Regions from separate parts of the Chromobacterium rhizoryzae genome, predicted to be linked through region 2. Evidence: riboswitches for the same ligand, from Rfam matches in the RefSeq annotation. Region 2 holds a riboswitch; the other holds the start of a gene.
The links. A riboswitch is a leader RNA that binds a small molecule or an ion and turns the genes downstream of it on or off. The one in region 2 is predicted to bind FMN.

Region 1 (4,919 bases), 2.0 Mb from region 2:
TCATGTCTTGTTCTCCGGTTCCGGCCACTGCAGGCGGAAGCAGGCGCCGGCCTGAGGTTTGGATTCCAGCGTCAGTTCGCCGCGCATCAATTGGGCGAAGCCGCGCGCCATCGCCAGGCCCAGCCCGGTGCCGGGCAGTTCGCCCGGCGGCGGCGAGCCGCTCCAGAACGGTTCGAAAATTTTTTCCCGATAGGCGTCCGGCACTCCGGGGCCTTGATCGCGGATTTCCAGCCAGACGCCGCCGGCGTCGCGGCCGTGGCGCAGGCTCAAGGCGCTGCCGGCGGGGCTGTGGCGGATGGCGTTGATCAATAGATTGTCCAGAATGGTTTCCACTTTGGAGCGGTCGCCGTTGACCCGGTCCGCATCGCCCAGGACGTCGGCGGCCAGGCGTTTGGCCTGCAATAGCGGACGGCTGGCCTGCAGCCGCTCCGCAATCAGCGCCGGCAGGTCGAAGGTTTCCACGGTCAGCGTCTCGGACAGCCATTGGCCGGCATCATAGCGCAATAAGGCTTCCACGCGCTGACGCAGGGTTTGCGCATTGTTCTGCAGGATGGCGACGATCTCCTGCTGCTGCGCGGACAGCTGTCCTATCACTTCTTCGCGCAGCAGCGCGGCGGCTTCGTGGATGGCGGCCAGCGGCGTTTTCAGCTCATGGGACGCTTGGCGGAAGAAACGGCCTTTCTGTTCTTCCAGCGCCGCCAACCGGCGGTCTAGCTGGGCCAGCTCGCGCGCCAGACGCTGCAGGTCGGCGGGGCCGGACTGGCGCCAGTCCTGCAGCCGCGCCCCGTCGCTCATCCGCGCGATCTTGGCTTGCAGCTTGCGCAGCGGCCAGCTGATCAACAAGGTCATCGCCAGCGCCAGCGCCAGCGCGGAGGCCAGCGACAGCCAGGCCAGGCGGTCGGCGGTGCGGCGCATTTCCGTGATCGAGTCCTGCCATTGGCGCTGGCTTTGTTCCAGTTGGCGGTTGATCAATTGGCCTTGCGCGGTCAGGTGCAGGTCCAGCTGGCGGAACAAGCGGTCGCGTTGCGCGCCGGCGCGCGCCGGCAGGGCCTGGAGTTGCGGCTGGATCGCCAGAATGGCCCGGGCGCTGAGCGTCAACTCGTCGTCGTCGCCGCGTTGCAATTTGCGTTGCGCCAGCTCGATCTCCTGCCAGGCGCCGGCGGCGGTTTTGGCCAGCGCGCGGTCTTTCAGGATTTGAGCCTGGCGGGTGGCGCGTTCGAATTGAATGGATTGCTCGCGCGACACGCGGTTGGCGTCCAGCCATTCCTTGGCTTGCTCCTGATGCGAGCGCAGCGTGGAGGCGGCGTGTCCCAGCTCGTTGCGCAGCTGGATCAGCACGGCCGAGGGCACGACGGCGACGATCAGAAAGCTGGCCAGCAACAGGCTGCGGAATGAAACGAAACGAAGCATGATGGGGTCGGCGTCGACGCCGCGGGCGCAGGCCCGCGGCTAAGGGCAAAGATCAAGCAGACAGCGGAGCGGCGGCTAAGTTCTGGCGGGAAATCCATTCAGCCAGTTCGGCCACGCTCAGAACGGGCAGCGCGTGCGTTTGAGCGTAGTCCGCGATTTGCGCGCCGCGCATCATGCTGCCGTCGGGGTTCATCAGCTCGCAGAGCACGCCGGCGGGCTGGAAGCCGGCCAGGCGCGCCAGTTCCACCGCGGCCTCGGTATGGCCTCGGCGGCTCAGCACGCCGCCGGCGGCGGCCACCAGCGGGAAGACATGGCCGGGGCTGACCACGTCGTCCGCCTGCGCTTGCCGGTGGACGGCGGCCTGGATGGTGCGCACCCGGTCGGCGGCGGACACGCCGGTGGACACGCCCTGGGCGGCTTCTATGCTGACGGTGAAGGCGGTGCCGTAGCGGCTGCCGTTGCGTTGCGTCATCGGCGGCAATTGCAGCCGGGCGGCGTGCTCGGCGGTCAGGCACAGGCAGACGATGCCGCTGCAATCGCGGATCAGACGCGCCATTTCGGCCTCGCTCAGCGCGTCGGCGGCCAGGATCAGGTCGGCCTCGTTCTCGCGGTCGTGATCATCGGGAACAATGACCGGCAGACCGCGGCGCAAGGCGTTCAGCGCCGCTTCTACGCGTTGGGACAAGATGTCGGGGTGTGTGGCGATACTCATGGAAACGGTCCTCGGGTCGTTTGAGAAACAGGTTCCAGGGCGTGAAAAGGGCCGGCGCAAGCCAACCCGCGCGCACCAGCGCGCAGCGAACACGCCGCGGCCGCGCGTAGCGCGGCAGGCGGCCATGTCGTCTTCTCTCATCCGGACTATTACCGTCGGCTCTGGCCTGTCACCAGATCTGCTGACCTTCCGCCGGGAAGCGGAAGCGCTCGCGGGCTCGATCTTGCGATCATACCGCCGGTGGGGAATTGCACCCCGCCCTGAAGACGTTGCGTTGGCCCGCGATGATGGGCGGGCCAGCGGCGATTATAGCGCGGTGGTAAGATTGGGCATTCGTTTTTTTGGCCGGCGGCTGACACCATGATTGAAACCGACAACCTGTACGGCGGCGCGCCCGAGCCGCGCATCGTCACCCAGCAAAGCCTGTCCAGCCAGGAGGAGGCGCTGGAGCGCGCCTTGCGGCCAAAGCAGCTGGACGAGTACGTCGGCCAGAAGAAGGCGCGCGAACAGCTGGAAATCTTCATCGAAGCGGCCAAGCGCCGCAGCGAAGCGCTGGACCACGTGCTGCTGTTCGGCCCGCCCGGCCTGGGCAAGACCACGCTGGCGCACATCGTCGCCCGCGAAATGGGGGTGAATCTGCGCCAGACCTCGGGGCCGGTGCTGGAGCGGGCGGGCGATCTGGCCGCCTTGCTGACCAATCTGGAACCGCACGATGTGCTGTTCATCGACGAGATCCACCGGCTGAGCCCGGTGGTGGAGGAAATCCTCTATCCGGCGCTGGAGGATTATCAGATCGACATCATGATAGGCGAGGGGCCGGCGGCGCGTTCGGTCAAGATCGATCTGCCGCCGTTCACCCTGGTGGGGGCCACCACCCGCGCCGGCATGCTGACCAATCCGCTGCGCGACCGTTTCGGCATCGTCGCGCGGCTAGAGTTCTACAACGCGGAGGAACTGACCCGCATCGTCAGCCGTTCCGCCGGCTTGTTGAACGTCAAGCTGGCCGACGACGGCGCGTTCGAAGTGGCGCGCCGCAGCCGCGGTACGCCGCGCATCGCCAACCGGTTGCTGCGCCGGGTGCGGGATTACGCCGAGGTCCGGGCCGACGGGGTGGTCAGCGCCCAGGTGGCGGACGCCGCGCTGGCGATGCTGGACGTGGACCCGGCCGGCCTGGACGTCATGGACCGCAAACTGCTGCAAGCCATTCTGGAGAAGTTCTCCGGCGGGCCGGTGGGGCTGGACAACGTCGCGGCCGCCATCGGCGAATCCACCGACACCATAGAAGACGTGATCGAGCCCTTCCTGATTCAGCAAGGCTATCTGCAGCGCACTCCGCGCGGCCGGATGGCGACGGCGCTGGCCTATCAGCACTTTGGGCTGCCGTTGCGGGATTGACGCGCCGGCCGGCGCTGTCGCTTGCGCGCAGCAGCATGGCCATCCCTTGATCGCCGCCGCCGCCGCGCGGGCGTACAATGCCTGCTTTCACGCATTCCGCTGCGGCGGGGGATGATTATGTTCTACGCTTTGTTCGGCCTGACCTTGGCGGTGGCGATCGCCACTTCGATTTTCACCGCGCGCTTTTTCGATCCGGCGGTCAACAAGATTCTGGCGCGAGTCCTGGGACGGGATTTGACCGATGCCTGGCGCAAGTACATTTTCTTCGCCATCGTGGTCACCGGCGTGTCCGGCGGCGTGCGGCAGTGGGCGCTGGAGAAGTATCTGCCGCCGGCGGCGGGCAAGGGCAGCACGGTGATGGAGCTGACCGGCGAACGCTGGTTGCTGGAGCTGTTCAATACCTTCATCGACACCCTGCGCTCGATTGCCTGGGTGATGTTGTTGTTCTTCCTGTGCGCGATGCTGGCCTATGTGATCATGAAGGCGGTGGAGATGCGCAAAGGCGAGCAGGCCTCCGACGAATGAAAAAATCCCGGTCCATGACCGGGATTTTTCTTTGAAGCGCGGCGCGGCTCAGCGGCCGATTTTGATTTGCGACCACAAGCGGTTCAGATCGCGACGGGATTTCACGTCCAGATCTTTCAGCGCCACGTATTTGCCCTTGGCCGGCTCCAGCATGATCACCGGATTGGCCTTGATCTGCGGTTTGAAGAAGGCCTCGGCCGCCTTGACCGGATTGGTTGCGCCGATCTGGTTGGAAATCTCGGCGGCGTTCTTGCCGTCCAGCATGAAATTGATGAAGCGGTGCGCCAGGTCCGGACGCGGGGCGTCCTTCAACACCACCATATTATCCACCGCCAGGATATTGCCTTCTTTCTGCGGCTGGTAAGCCAGCTTGAACGGGCGTTTGGCGTGCTGCGCGTCCTGCTGCGCCTGGAACAGATCGTTGGAATAGCCGTGTGCCACCCAGATATTGCCGACGGTCAGCTCTTTGATATAGCTCTGGTTGTTGAAGGCGGCCCAATAGGGCTTGGCTTTGCGGATCACGTCGGCCGCGGCCTTCCAGTCTGCTGGCTGGACGGAGTTGGCGTCCTTGCCCAGATAGAGCAGGGCGGCGGACATCAGTTCGCGCTGAGAATCCAGCACGGTGACCCTGCCCTTGATCTTGGTCAGCACCGCCGGATCGAAGATCAGCGCCCAGCTGTTGGCCTGCGGCAGCACGCCGGCTTTTTGCAACTGGGTTTCGTTGTAGCCTAGCAAGGTCAGCGACACCACGGTGGGCGCGGCCACCTTGTTGCCGGCGTCGAACGGCGCGTTCAAGTTCAGATAGCCGGCATTGAGGTTTTTCCAGTTGGGCAGCAGCGCCTTGTTCAGCGGCTGGGTCTTGCCCTGCTTGATCAGC
Region 2 (4,919 bases):
CGGTGACATGTTGCGCGGCGTGGCGCATCAGTTCTTCGCGCGTCAGGTGCAAGAGCTTGGCTTCGGTCTTTTCCGCCTCCTTGCGCCAGGCCTCGAAGCTGGCGGCGTCCACCACCTCGGCCGGAATCCGTTCGCTGTAGAAGGCGAACAGGGCCTCTTCGTCCACCAGCACGTCCTGACGCCGCGCCTTGTGCTCCAGCTGCTCCACTTCGCGGATCAATTGCTGATTGCGCTGGAAGAAGGGCGCGTTGCTGACATAGTCCATATTCACCAGCGCGCCGCGGATGAACAGCTCGCGCGCTTCTTCCGGCGCGATGCGGCCGTAGCTGACCGGCCGGCGTGGCACCAGGGTCAGGCCGTACAGGGTGACGCGTTCGCTGGCCACCACTTCGCCGCGGCTCTTTTCCCAGTGCGGGTCGAAGTAATGGTATTTGACCAGGTGCGGCGCCAGCTTTTCCACCCATTCCGGCTCGATCTTGGCCACGCAGCGGGCGTAGAGGCGGGTGGTTTCCACCAGTTCCGCCGCCACCAGCCATTTGGGCTTGGCCTTTTTCAGGCCGGAGCCGGGGAAGACGTGGAAGTTGACGCCGCGGGTGCCTTGGTAATCGTCGCCTTCCTGGTTTTTCATGCCCAGATTGCCGATCAGGCCGGTCACCAGCGCCTTGTGCAGGTTTTCATAAGCGACGGCGTCCAGCTGCTGGCGCTTTTTCTGCGTCATCTGCGCGTCCGGCTGCTCGGCGTCGGCGTGCGCCTGTTCGCGCTTGATCAGTCCCAGCTCGCCGGCGATGTCCGCCAGCTGCGCGTGCAGTTCGCGCCATTCGCGCAAGCGCAGATGGGACAGGAAGTGCTCGTGGCAGGTGTTGATCAGCAGACGGTTGGATTTCTTGTGCTTGAGCGCGTCGGAGAAGAAGTCCCACAGGTGCAGGAAGGACAGGAAGTCGGACTTCTCGTCGTTGAAGCGCGCCTGCGCGCGTTCGGCCGCCTCGCGCGCCTCGAACGGGCGTTCGCGCGGGTCTTGCACGCTGAGGGCGGCGGCGATGATCAGCACTTCGCGCACGCAGCCGAAGTCGCGGCCGGCCAGCAGCAGGCGGCCCACTTTCGGGTCCACCGGAATCCGCGCCAGCTCCTTGCCCACGCCGGTGAGTTCGCCCTTGTCGTCCACCGCGCCCAGTTCGGTCAGCACCTGGTAACCGTCGGCGATCAGCCGGCTGCTGGGCGCTTCGATGAAGGGGAAGGCGTCCACTTTGCCCAGCCGCAGCGCGGCCATGCGCAGGATGACCGCGGCCAGGTTGGAACGGACGATTTCCGGGTCGGTGAAGGCCGGGCGCTGATTGAAGTCGTCCTCGCCGTACAGGCGCACGCAGATGCCGGCCTCGACGCGGCCGCAACGGCCGGCGCGCTGCCGCGCCGCCGCCTGGGAGATTTTCTCCACTTGCAGCTGTTCCACCTTGGCGCGCGGGCTGTAGCGGTTGATGCGCGCCTGTCCGGTGTCGATCACGTATTTGATGCCCGGCACCGTCAGCGAGGTTTCGGCCACATTGGTGGCCAGCACGATGCGGCGGCCGCCGGAGGGCTTGAAGATCTTTTGCTGGTCCTCGTTGGACAGGCGGGCAAACAAGGGCAGGATTTCGTAGCCGCGGATGCCGGATTTACGCAGTTTTTCCGCGGTTTCGCGGATTTCGCGCTCGCCGGGCAGGAAGACCAGCATATCGCCCGGGCCCTGGCGCGACAGCTCGTCGACGGCGTCGACGATGGCGCCTTCCATTTCCACTTCGCGCTCGTCTTCGTCGCGTTGCGCCAATGGGCGGTAACGCACTTCCACCGGGTAAGTGCGGCCGGAGACTTCGATCACCGGCGCGCCGTCGAAATGGCGGGAGAAGCGGTCGGCGTCGATGGTGGCCGAGGTGATGATCACTTTCAGGTCCAGCCGGCGCGGCAGCAGCTGTTTCAGATAACCCAGCAGGAAGTCGATGTTGAGGCTGCGTTCATGCGCCTCGTCGATGATGATGGTGTCGTAGTTTTCCAGATAACGGTCGGTCTGGGTTTCCGCCAGCATGATGCCGTCGGTCATCAGCTTGATCACCGATTTGTCCGACAGCTTGTCGGTGAAGCGCACCTTGAAGCCGACATGCTCGCCCAGCGTGGATTTCAGCTCCTGGGCGATGCGGCTGGCCACCGAGCGCGCGGCCAGCCGGCGCGGCTGGGTGTGGCCGATCAGGCCGTGCACGCCGCGGCCCAGTTCCAGGCAGATCTTGGGCAGCTGGGTGGTTTTGCCGGAGCCGGTTTCGCCGCAGATGATCACCACCTGATGGCCGTCGATGGCGGCTTTGATGTCGGCCAGTTTCTGGTTGACCGGCAGGGCGTCGTCGAAATCGGGCTTGGGCAGATGGGCGCGGCGCGCGGCCACCTTGGCGGCGGAGCGCTCGATCTGCGTCTGGATATCGGCCAGCTGCCTGTCCGCGGGCTGGTTTTTCTTCAGCCGCTCGGCGGCGTCGCTCAGTTTGCGGCGCAAGGCGTGGCGGTCGCGGATCAGGCAGGAGGGGAGGTCGGCCTTGAGTTGGGCCAGCAGCTGGGCAGCAGTCATCGGGAAAAGAACACTGGATTACAGGAAAGCGGCGATTATAACAGCTGCGTGGCGGTCCGGCAGGCCTGGATTGCCGGCCGGACGCCGGCGGAACGGCTTATTTGCGCTGGCGGTAGCGGCCCAGCTCCGCTTTCAGCCAGCCGGCGCTGGCCACCGGTTGCGCCGAGCCGCAACGCACCTGATAGGCCTTGCCGCTGATGCTGCTCTGGGTGGCCGCGCGCTCGATGAAGCTTTCCGCGTTGCTGACCCAGTCTTTTTTCAGCAGATACTGGTATTTGTCGTTCAGATGATCGCGGGCCTCTTTAGAGCCGTACCAACTGCCGTTGCGATTGAATTCGCAGCCGGACTGGGCCAGATAGTCTAATAGATGGTTGATCTCGTTCTTGGCGGCCGGGGTGGGCGCGGCGACGGCCGCGCCGGCGCTCAAACAAAAAAACAGCCAGATCGGCAGCTTCGGGGTCATGCTTCGCTCCATTGCAATTGGAATGCGCAGACTATGCGCGATGGGGCGGGGCTTGTCCAACTTCCGCGCCGCCTTTATGCTGTGCCGGTCTTCAGGGCGGGGTGAAATTCCCCACCGGCGGTATGTCGCGGCGAATGCCGGCGACGAGCCCGCGAGCGCCGCGCAGCCGTTTCCACGATGCGCGGGTCAGCAGATTCGGTGAGAAGCCGAAGCCGACGGTGAGAGTCCGGATGAGAGAAGACGCGCGCCAGGCCGTGAGAGCCCGGCGCGCTTTTGCGCGTCGGCATGGCCGCGCGCCGCCCTGGGGCGCTTTCCTTAGAACCTGCTCAATGTCTGCTGCGCTTCAGCGATACGGCGTTGAAAACACCTTCGAAATGCTCATGTACCGTATGTACATTCCGCTTTCTCTGCTGTTTTCGCCTTGTCTCGCTCTTGCTCGCGAGACTTTGAACAGGCTCTTAGATTTTTTACGGAGCCTCCACATGCAGCAAAACATCTACGACCATCCAGTCTTTTTCTCCCAATACCAAGCCTTGCGCGACAGCGACACCGGGCTGAACGGCGTGCTGGAGCAGCCCGCCTTGCGCGGCGCGCTGCCGCCGCTGGCCGGCATCGACATCCTGGACCTGGGATGCGGTTTCGGCGATTTCGCCCGCTGGGCGCGCGGCGAGGGCGCGGCCAGCGTCACCGCGGTGGATTTGTCCGAACGCATGCTGGAACAGGCGCGGGCGCGCACCCAGGATCCCGCCATCCAATATCGGTGCGCGGGCATCGAGGATTTTCAGCCTCCGGCCGCCGCCTATGATCTGGCCGTGTCCTCGCTGGCCCTGCACTATGTGGAGGATTACGCGGCGGCGGCGGCGCGCGTGTTCGCCGCGCTGCGGCCCGGCGGCGTGTTCGCGCTGACGGTGGAGCACCCGATTTGCACGGCCAGCCCTCAGGGTTGGGCGCTGGACGCGGCGGGCGAGCCATCGCACTGGACGCTGGACGCCTACTTTCAGCAAGATGCGCGCGCAAGCCGCTGGTTCGTCGACGGCGTGATCAAACATCACCGCACGGTGGAAAGCTATGTGAAAGGCTTGCTGGACGCCGGCTTCCAACTGCTTCATCTGGGCGAGCCCGCGCCGGACCCGCAGACCCTGGCGCATCGGGACGGTTTGCGGCCGCACGCGCGCCGTCCGGCCCTGCTGCTGCTCTCCGCGCAAAAGCCGGCGCGTTAGCGCGGCCTTGCCGGACTGGCCCGAACCTGTTCAAAGTCTCGCGCAAGTCGCGGCAAGGCGAAAACGGCTGAAAAACGGCATGGCTGTTTTCAACGCTGTATCGCCGACGCGTAGCAGATCGCAAACAGGTTCTTAGAACCAAGCCGCGCATGCCCGGTCCAGCAATGATCGGGCAAGAATCAGGAGGAAGGCGATGAGAAGCGGATGGGTAGCGGGGATTCTGATTCTGGCCTTATCGACGGCGCCCGCCGTCGGCAAGACCCCGCCGGAACGGGCCGTCATCGAACCGGCCCACATCGTCGAGGCCATCAAGCTGCAGCAGGAGGCGGACGCCGCCAAGGACAGGCCGCCGCAAAACGGCGAGCCGTGGTTTACCGTATTGGAGGGCAAGCGTCCCATCATCGTCACCGCGCCGCACGCCACCAGCCCGTTCCGCGACGGGCAATACCGTTTCTCCGACGGCGGCGGCACCGCGGCCTTGGCGGCGATGCTGCACCAACTGGCCGGCGCCACCGCGATCTACACCACCCGCGCCTCGCCGTCCGACCCCAATTACGAAGACGACAACGCCTTCAAACGCAAGCTGGCGGCTTTGATCGCCGATCAGCGTCCCTTGCTGGTGCTGGACCTGCACGGCAGCCATCCTTACCGG

Region 1: another riboswitch for FMN. It lies ahead of ribB (3,4-dihydroxy-2-butanone-4-phosphate synthase); the one in region 2 lies ahead of JC616_RS11365 (class I SAM-dependent methyltransferase).

Annotation. Positions count from the first base shown of each region.
Region 1 covers NZ_CP066126.1:535,208-540,126, forward strand. The annotation lists gene JC616_RS02410 (hypothetical protein) at 1-4, opposite strand, end outside; gene JC616_RS02415 (ATP-binding protein) at 1-1,410, opposite strand; gene ribB (3,4-dihydroxy-2-butanone-4-phosphate synthase) at 1,463-2,122, opposite strand; FMN riboswitch at 2,248-2,394, opposite strand; gene ruvB (Holliday junction branch migration DNA helicase RuvB) at 2,483-3,517, shown strand; gene JC616_RS02430 (hypothetical protein) at 3,635-4,042, shown strand; gene JC616_RS02435 (ABC transporter substrate-binding protein) at 4,091-4,919, opposite strand, start outside.
Region 2 covers NZ_CP066126.1:2,512,257-2,517,175, forward strand. The annotation lists gene hrpA (ATP-dependent RNA helicase HrpA) at 1-2,584, opposite strand, end outside; gene JC616_RS11360 (YfeK family protein) at 2,682-3,047, opposite strand; FMN riboswitch at 3,131-3,293, shown strand; gene JC616_RS11365 (class I SAM-dependent methyltransferase) at 3,530-4,267, shown strand; gene JC616_RS11370 (N-formylglutamate amidohydrolase) at 4,461-4,919, shown strand, end outside.